2 regions of the Halopseudomonas sp. MFKK-1 genome follow, and region 2 is predicted to be linked to the other one. Evidence: predicted binding sites of a transcription regulator. Region 2 holds the regulator's gene; the other holds the start of a gene.

Region 1 (4,209 bases), 400 kb from region 2:
ATCACCGTACAGTGGTGGCGCAGCGCGGTCAGGGTATCCTGCAGCGCCCGCCGCCCGCGCACATGCATGTGTACGTCACCGCTGGCGACACAGGGCAGACCAAGCCGCGCGGCCAGCCCCTGCAATTGATCCAGCTTGCGCGCATCATCCGGCCCGCGGTGCAGTTCGACTGCCAGCCACAGACGCCCCGGCAGCAGCGGCTGCAGCTGCCGGCCGTGCTCCTCATCCTGGCCGTGGCGCGGCAGCCACAGGCCCAGCAAGCCGTCCAGCGCGTCAGTCAGGTCCTCAAGCCGCAAACAGTACTGACCCTTTCCGGCACGACGGCGGGCAAGGGTCAGCAGCCGGCACAGGCTCTGGTAGCCGGTCAGGTTCTCGACCAGCAACACCAGCTTGGGGCCATCCTCAAGCTGAACCTCGCTACCGACGATCAACTTCATACCGGACTCCTGCGCTGCCTGCCAGGCACGCACTATGCCGGCCAGGCTGGCCTCGTCCGTAATCGCCAGGGCGTCGTAGCCATGCTGCCTGGCGCGGGCAAACAGCTCCTGCGCGCTTGACGCCCCGCGCTGAAAACTGAAGTTGGAGAGACAATGCAGCTCGGCATAACCCACATTCATGCGAACCATCCGTGCACCCACAATGGTCCGGGGCGTCCGGCGGCATGAAAGGCCCAGGCCCGGCGTCCGTCGCGGGTTTCGATCAGGTAGTAGTCACGCCGCACGTCCTCGCCATCCCACCAGCCGGATTCGATCCGCTCCGGCCCGGCCAGCACCCGCGGAAACAGGTCATTGAGCAACTCCGGCTCGGCCAGCAGCCAGCCCGGCCGCGGCCCGGGCGGTCGCGCAGCGGCGTCGCCCCGCTCCTGCGCCAGCCAGCTGCGCTCGGGCCGGTGCTCATCCACCGCGGCCAGCGGCTGAACGACCCTGTCGCCCAGGCGTGAGCGCAGCCGTTCACAGACCTGCAGCCAGCTCTGCGACTGCTGCGGCCGACTGCTGAACAGCTCTGCTGCGGCCGGTACAAAGCGCGGCAGATCTTCGGCGAGCAGGGTCAACGCCTGTACCGGCGCGGCCAGCTCCAACCGCTCCAGCCGCCCCCGCGCCAGTTCAAACAGCCGCTCGCCATCACGCTCTGCGCCCAACAAACCGACCGACACCTCACTGGCCGGCTGGCGGCGGTGCTCCAGCAGCAGCACAAAGCGCTGCACGCCACAGTCCCGCCCGGCCAGAAAGGTCGCCAGATCACTGATCAGGCGCCGCAGCGGGAACAGCAGCGAGGTGCTCGACTCAACGTCAAAGTTGAATTCGATGCGCTGACGAAACCGATCCGGCGGCTGGTAGCAACTGAGCGCCAGCGGGTGATGCCCCTGAAGCTGATCCAGATAGCTCAGCAGTCCGGGAGGAAAACGCCTGGCTAGCCCGTCACGAGGCAATTCCAGCACCTGCTGCAGGCGACGCAAGCCCATGCGCTGCAGGCTCTCAACCAGCTCGCCCGGCAGGCCGCTGCGCGCCACCGGCAGACGCTGAAGCTCGGCTTGCAGCGCCTGCTCGTCTACCGCCAGTCCGTCTGCCACGTTGGTCAGCACCCGGGCCGCCAACGGGTTGGGCGCCAGCACCAGCCGATGCTGAAAGCCCAGCGCCTGCAGCTCGGCGCGCAGACGCTGCTCAAGTTCAGGCCAGGGACCGAACAGACGCAAACTGGAGGCCACCTCCAGCAACAGGGTGCGGGGGAAATCCAGACTCACATGACCACTGAAGCCGTACGCCCAACTGGCCAGAAACTGCTGCCAATGCTCGGTCTGTGCCGGGTCGTGCTCAACCGTATCAAAGCGCTCCAGCAACATGCGCGCGTGGGTCAGGCTTTGTCCTGATCGCAGCCCTTGGGCACGGGCCGACTCGTTAACTGCCTGCAATACCCGTCGCTGCGGCGGCCCGCTGAGCAGAACCAATGGCGCGTTGGCGTCCTCCCGACTGCGCAACACCGCATCCAGAGCCAGCTGGGGAAAGAGAATGCAAAGCCAGCGCATGATGACCTCAGAATGCTACCGGGACTGGCCGTGCCGGAGGCACGCCACCGCGGCACTTGAGAACCCGCCACTGCCGAGGCTGGTTATCCAGCAGCAGACGCAGCGCTGCCGGTGAGGGGTTATCGGCAGCACGACGATGGCGCAACACAAAGGCCAGCGTCTGGCCGCTGTCAGCCGCCACCTGCAGCCGTCGCAGCGCCCGGTCATCGGCCTGCTCCGGCCAGCACAGCACCGCACCACAACTCCCCGAGCGCAGGCACTGCTCCGCCGCCCAGAGCCGCTCGGCACCACTGACCTGCAGCAGCGATACCTGCGCCAGCACTACACCCGCAGCCTGCCAGGCCGGGGCAAAGGGAATTGCCGGCGCACCGACCAGCACCACCCGTTCACCGGCCTGGGTCAGCCGCGCCAGCAGTGGCCACAGCAGCTGCAACTCGCCACTGCCGGGAGCGCCCAGCAAAATCTCGTTCAGCGCGGCCAGTTGCCAGCCACCACCGGGCAATAGCGCATCCAGTTGCGCGTGCCCGGTTGGCTGCCCGGCAAGCGGCTCACCCTGCTGTCGTCCGCGCCAGACACGGCGCGTTTCCAGCAACCGATCAAGTGCGACCACTGCGCCCATGGAAACCTCAGAAATATACTGTATATGCGTACAGCATATTTATTCGCATGGCGGTGGTCAATTGCAAACACGCAGGCACGACAAACGGCGCTTGAGGCAGCGCAGAAAAGTCAGGGAAGACATTCAGAACAGACACCCTGACAATGGCGTGGAAAGCCACCGTCAGGGCACAAGAGAAGCAGAGCGCAGGGCGCCCTGATGAACCCGCTCCGGGTGGAGCAAGGCAAGCAGCACAAACAGCCTCTGAGGCAGAACCCGGCTGCTGCGCTAACCCGGGCTAATCAGCCGTCGTCACGCTCGCGAATCTTTTCAACAATGGCTGTGGTCGAACAGCTTTCAACAAAGTTGAGCACCTTTACCTCACCGCCGTAGGCCTGCACGATCGGCGCACCAACGACCTGATCAACGCTGTAATCTCCACCCTTGACCAGCACATCCGGCTTGACCTGCTCAAGCAGCCGCTCAGGGGTGTCTTCGCTGAAACTGATGACCCAATCGACCGCCCCAAGCCCCGCCAACACAGTCATGCGGCGCTCGACACTGTTGATCGGCCGGCCCGGCCCCTTGAGGCGTGTCACCGAGGCATCATCATTGATCGCCACAATCAGCCGGTCGCCCAGCGCGCGCGCCTCTTCCAGATAGCCAACGTGACCGGCGTGGATAATGTCGAAGCAGCCATTGGTAAAGACCACCTTCTCGCCGTGGGCACGGGCATCATCCAATGCCTGCAGCAATTGCTCGACACCCAGCACTCCGCGACCGCTGCCCTGCGCCTGCTGCACGGCACGACGCAGCTCCGGCGCACTGATCGCCGCCGTGCCAAGCTTGCCGACCACAATACCTGCCGCCAGGTTGGCCAGTGCGACGGCCAGGGGCAGATCCTCGCCCGCCGCCAGCGCCGCCGCCAGGGTAGAGATCACGGTATCGCCCGCGCCGGTCACATCAAACACTTCACGCGCCCGCGCGGGCAGGTGCAATGCACCCTCACCCTTGCGCAGCAGCGTCATGCCCTGTTCGCTGCGGGTGACCAGCAACGCGCCCAGGTCCAGCTCCTCAATCAGCGCCAGGCCCTTGTCGACCAGCTCCTGCTCACTCGCGCAGTGACCGACCACCGCTTCAAACTCGGACAGATTCGGGGTAATCAGGCTGGCGCCACGGTAAATGGAGAAATCACTGCCCTTGGGGTCAGCTAGCACCGGAATACCGCGCTCGCGGGCTGCAGCAATCAGCGCCTGATGATTGACCAGCGCGCCCTTGCCGTAGTCCGACAGGATCATCACCTTGACCTTGTCCAGCAGACCGCGAACCGAGGCCAGCAACGCATCGGCGTCGGTGTCAAAGCGCTCTTCAAAATCAAGCCGAATCAGTTGCTGGTGGCGGCTCATGACCCGCAGCTTGGTGATGGTCGGCAGCGCCTCGTGCTGCTGAAAATCACAGTAGACGCCGGCAGCATTCAGCCGTTGCTGAAGGCTGTGTGCCGCCTCATCCTTTCCGGTAACGCCCACCAGCCAGGCCGGAGCGCCGAGCGCTGCAATATTCAGCGCGACGTTACCCGCCCCACCAGGGC
Region 2 (4,209 bases):
TCTGTGGTAACAACCCGGATTGCTCGGGTTTCGAGATCGAGACAGGTCAGTTCAAGATCAAGGGCTATGACGGTCCAACCCTTGAGTGCGACAAGTGCGGCAGCGAAATGCAGCTCAAGACCGGCCGTTTCGGCAAGTATTTCGGCTGTACCAACAGCGAGTGCAAGAACACCCGCAAGCTGCTGCGTAACGGTGAGGCCGCGCCGCCGAAAGCGGATCCGGTGCCGATGCCGGAACTCAAGTGTGAAAAGGTTGATGATGTATACGTACTGCGCGACGGTGCTTCCGGCCTGTTCCTGGCTGCAAGCCAGTTCCCGAAAAACCGGGAAACCCGGGCGCCTCTGGTCAAGGAGCTGATTCCGCACAAGGCGGAGATTGATCCGAAATACCACTTCCTGCTGGATGCGCCGGTGGCTGATCCTGACGGCAATCCGACTGTCGTGCGCTACAGCCGCAAGACCAAGGAGCAGTACGTGCAGACCGAAGTTGAGGGTAAGCCCACAGGATGGCGGGCTTTCCATGATGGCAAGCAGTGGTCGGTGGATGACGGCCGCAGCAAGAAGGCCAAGCGGTAAGGCAGGCAACTATGGCTAATGAAGTCTATACCCGCACCAATCAGGCGTTGTATTTTGCCCGCCGTGCGATCGAGTCCTGGCAGCAGGCAGAGCAGAGCGACGCGATCGATGCACTGACGCAGGCGCAGTATCATCGTGAGCATGCGGTCTTTCATCTCTACCGGGGCGTATTGGCGCTGATTCATGAGGTGGCAGACCGGTACCGCTGGCCGCTGGTTGATGCGCGTCAGGTCGAATCGGTGCTGGTACCCGCGGTAGTCAGTCGGTTTCCCGGTCCCGAGCTGGCGGAACTCACCGAGCTGGCTGACAGCGCTGGTACCTGGTTGGCCGGTGTCATTGCCGCCTGGCAGCGATTGCAGGCACCGCCGCAGCCGGTCGACAACTCGACCAACTCGCTGATTGCCACCAGTGCCACGCCGGTCACCGAGTGGACCAGTGTGCAAGCCGAGGAAGCCCTGCAGGAGGTTTCCCGTCGCGTACGTGCCTATCGCGACGGCATGCAGGAATGGTGAAGGCGGTATCGCGGATGCCGTGAGTACGGCGCTGTGTTACACTGCGCGCAGTTCAGACAGGAGATATCCGCAATGCCTTCACCCTTCCTTGAAATCGTCGAGCTCGCCAATGGCAAGGTTGCTCTGCGCCGTTCCGACGAAGAGGGTGAGCCGTTGGTGGTGATCGAGTTTTCCCGCGATGCGCGGGAATATCTGCAGGAAAGCTATATTGAAGTTGCCAAGGCGATGATCAGTGCCGGTATGCAGGCCGCTGGCCAGATGATGGATGAGGATGACGACGGCGACGCCATCCCTGAAAGCCGTGTCCTGCATTAATCGACACCGCGATAGTTCAAAGGCCAGCATTGAGCTGGCCTTTTTTGTATCTGTTTTCAGCCCAGATGGACGTTCAGGCTGTGGCAGCGGCCGGCCTGGGCCGCTCGTTCCAGGCGCGGGGCAATGCAGCTGTCGTGATCAAGCCAGCTGACAACGGTATGGCTGCCGCCCATCCTGAGCAGGTCGCAGCAGAGTTTGAGGCTGTCCATGCCGGCCTTGGAGCGCACGATCATGATGCGTTGAGGGTCGAGGTTGGCGCCGCGAAGCCATTGCTGGCTGAGTGCAGCGGGCGGGTCGATCAGGGTAAGCCAGCGCCGGCTGTCTTTCTGGCTCAGTTCGCGCAGCACCGGGGCCAGCCACTGCAGGCACTGGCGGGCGCTGCCATGCAGGGTCATCTCGCTGTAACTGCCATCCTGTTCATCATCCTGCGGCAGTGCCTGTGCTGGCTGCGCAAAGGCACGGTGCTTCAGGCGTGTTGCCATCAGGGCGTTGTGAAACAGGTCGGTCTGGGTCAGGGTCTGTTGCTCGGTGCGGGCGTACTGCATGATCAGCTCCTCAGCGGCGGATAACTCCGACGCTTAAACCTTCAATGGTAAGTTCCTGTTCTGCAAGGTCGATCTCAATCGGCCTGAAGTCCGGGTTTTCTGCAATCAGCGAGACCTTGCGGCCCTGGCGCTGAAAGCGTTTTACCGTGACTTCTTCTCCTATGCGGGCCACTACGACCTGCCCGTTACGGACTTCGCTGGTACGGTGTACTGCCAGCAGGTCGCCGTCCATGATGCCGATGTCTTTCATGCTTTCCCCATGGACCCGCAGAAGGTAGTCGGCGCGGGGGGTGAAAAAGTCGGGGGAGATACGGCAATGGTCTTCGATATTTTCAAGCGCCAGAATCGGCGCACCGGCTGCCACTTGACCGATCACCGGAAGCTGGTCATCACTGGCTTCGCTATCCGATTCCGGCAGGCGAATACCGCGCGAGGCGCCGGGGATCATCTCGATAGCGCCCTTGCGGGCCAGGGCGCGCAGATGGTCTTCGGCTGCGTTGGGCGACTTGAAGCCCAGAGTCTTGGCAATATCGACGCGCGTCGGCGGGTAGCCGTTGCTGTCCATGTATTCCTTGATGAACGCCAGAACCTGCTGTTGTCGCGCGGTAAGTTTCTGCATGGCGGGTTGCCTGTGTTTTTATCCAGTAACTGAGATTATATACAGTTGTTTTGCTCCGGCAACCCCTAATTTTCGTGTCGCTGTTCACCGGTTTGCCAAAGGGAGGATGGGATTTACGTGGGCGGGGAGGTAGTCTGGGGTTGACACTAAAATCGTTTTAAACGTATGTTTGAAACGAATGTTTGCCTCACTTGGGGGAGCGCATGGCGCAGTCCGACACGGTCAAGCGAATACTTGACGCCGCAGAACAGCTTTTTGCCGAAAAGGGTTTCGCGGAAACCTCTCTACGTCTGATCACCAGCAAGGCAGGCGTCAATCTGGCCGCGGTCAACTACCATTTTGGCTCAAAGAAGGCATTGATTCAGGCCGTGTTCGTCCGGTTCTTGGACCCCTTCGTCAGCAGCCTTGAGAAGGAACTGGATCTGCGCGAGTCGCGTGACAAGGGCGCGCCACCCAGTCTTGAGGTTCTGCTCGAAATGCTGGTTCAGCAGGCGCTGGCAGTGAAGCCGCGCAACGGCCATGACCTCTCAACCTTCATGCGGTTGCTAGGGCTCGCATTCAACCAGAGCCAGGGCCATCTGCGCAAATACCTCAGCGAGGTGTATGGCAAGGTATTTCAGCGTTATATGCAGCTTCTGGTCAGTGCTGTGCCGGGCATCCCTCCGCAGGAGCTGTTCTGGCGCGTTCACTTTATGCTCGGCAGCGCGGCCTTCACCATGTCCAGCATGAAGGCGCTGCGTGCGATTGCGGAGGCGGAGCTGGGCGAGCCGCGTCCGGTCGACGATGTGTTGCGGCTGATGGTTCCGTTCCTGGCAGCCGGAATGCGCGCCGAGAGCGCGACGTTGAGCCGGCCCGAGGCGATGGCGCTGTAACCTGCATTTACCTCCGCTGCGCTGTCCGCTAAGGTGTGCGCAGCGCTGGAGGTGACATGCAGCTCGATCATATTCATATTTCCCTGAACGATCAGACCCTGGTTGGCTTCTGCGCTGGCGAGGTTGTCTGTCGTTATGCCGTATCCACAGCGCTTAATGGCCCTGGCGAGCAGGAAGGGTCTGGCTGCACGCCGCGCGGCGCCCATCGGGTGCGCGCTCGAATCGGCGATGGTCAGCCGCTGGGTGCCGTGTTCATCGGCCGGCGTCCCACCGGGGAGGTATGGACCCGGGCGCTGGCGGAGCAATTTCCCGAGCGTGACTGGATTTTGACCCGAATTCTCTGGCTCTGCGGTGAGCAGGTCGGATTCAACCGCGGTGGCCGGGTTGATTCTCAGCGCCGCTATATCTATCTGCATGGTACCGGCGACGATCAGCCGATGGGTGCGCCGCTGTCCCATGGCTGCATTCGTCTGCGTAATGCCGACATGCTGGAACTGTTCGAGCGCACGCCGGTCGGTTGTAGCGTTCAGATTGACGCGCAGTGATGATGCGCTGTCGTTTTCAGGAGAAGCAATATTGAAACAGGGTGCCTTGATGCTGGATCTGCCTGGCCTTTGGCTGGAAGCAGAGGACAGGCAGTTGTTGCGTCAGCCGGAAGTCGCCGGCTTGATCTTGTTTGCGCGCAATACAGAATCGCCGCGCCAGGTCGCCGAGCTGGTAAGGGCCATCCGCAAGGAGCGCCCGGACATGCTGATAGCGATAGACCAGGAA

Evidence for each region. Region 2 encodes LexA, which represses DNA repair genes until DNA is damaged. Its sites were predicted from a motif close to CTGTNTNNNNANACAG; they were not measured.
Region 1: the regulator LexA is predicted to act here: its motif matches at 2,661-2,676, upstream of imuA (translesion DNA synthesis-associated protein ImuA).

What each region holds. Positions count from the first base shown of each region.
Region 1 is NZ_CP114836.1:149,972-154,180, forward strand. It holds gene O5O48_RS00745 (error-prone DNA polymerase) at 1-638, opposite strand, end outside; gene O5O48_RS00750 (Y-family DNA polymerase) at 614-2,023, opposite strand; gene imuA (translesion DNA synthesis-associated protein ImuA) at 2,031-2,642, opposite strand; gene hldE (bifunctional D-glycero-beta-D-manno-heptose-7-phosphate kinase/D-glycero-beta-D-manno-heptose 1-phosphate adenylyltransferase HldE) at 2,924-4,209, opposite strand, start outside.
Region 2 is NZ_CP114836.1:3,585,367-3,589,575, reverse strand. It holds gene topA (type I DNA topoisomerase) at 1-575, shown strand, start outside; gene O5O48_RS16610 (DUF6586 family protein) at 587-1,087, shown strand; gene O5O48_RS16605 (hypothetical protein) at 1,160-1,402, shown strand; gene sulA (SOS-induced cell division inhibitor SulA) at 1,459-1,947, opposite strand; gene lexA (transcriptional repressor LexA) at 1,958-2,566, opposite strand; gene O5O48_RS16590 (TetR/AcrR family transcriptional regulator) at 2,770-3,438, shown strand; gene O5O48_RS16585 (L,D-transpeptidase) at 3,495-3,983, shown strand; gene nagZ (beta-N-acetylhexosaminidase) at 4,033-4,209, shown strand, end outside.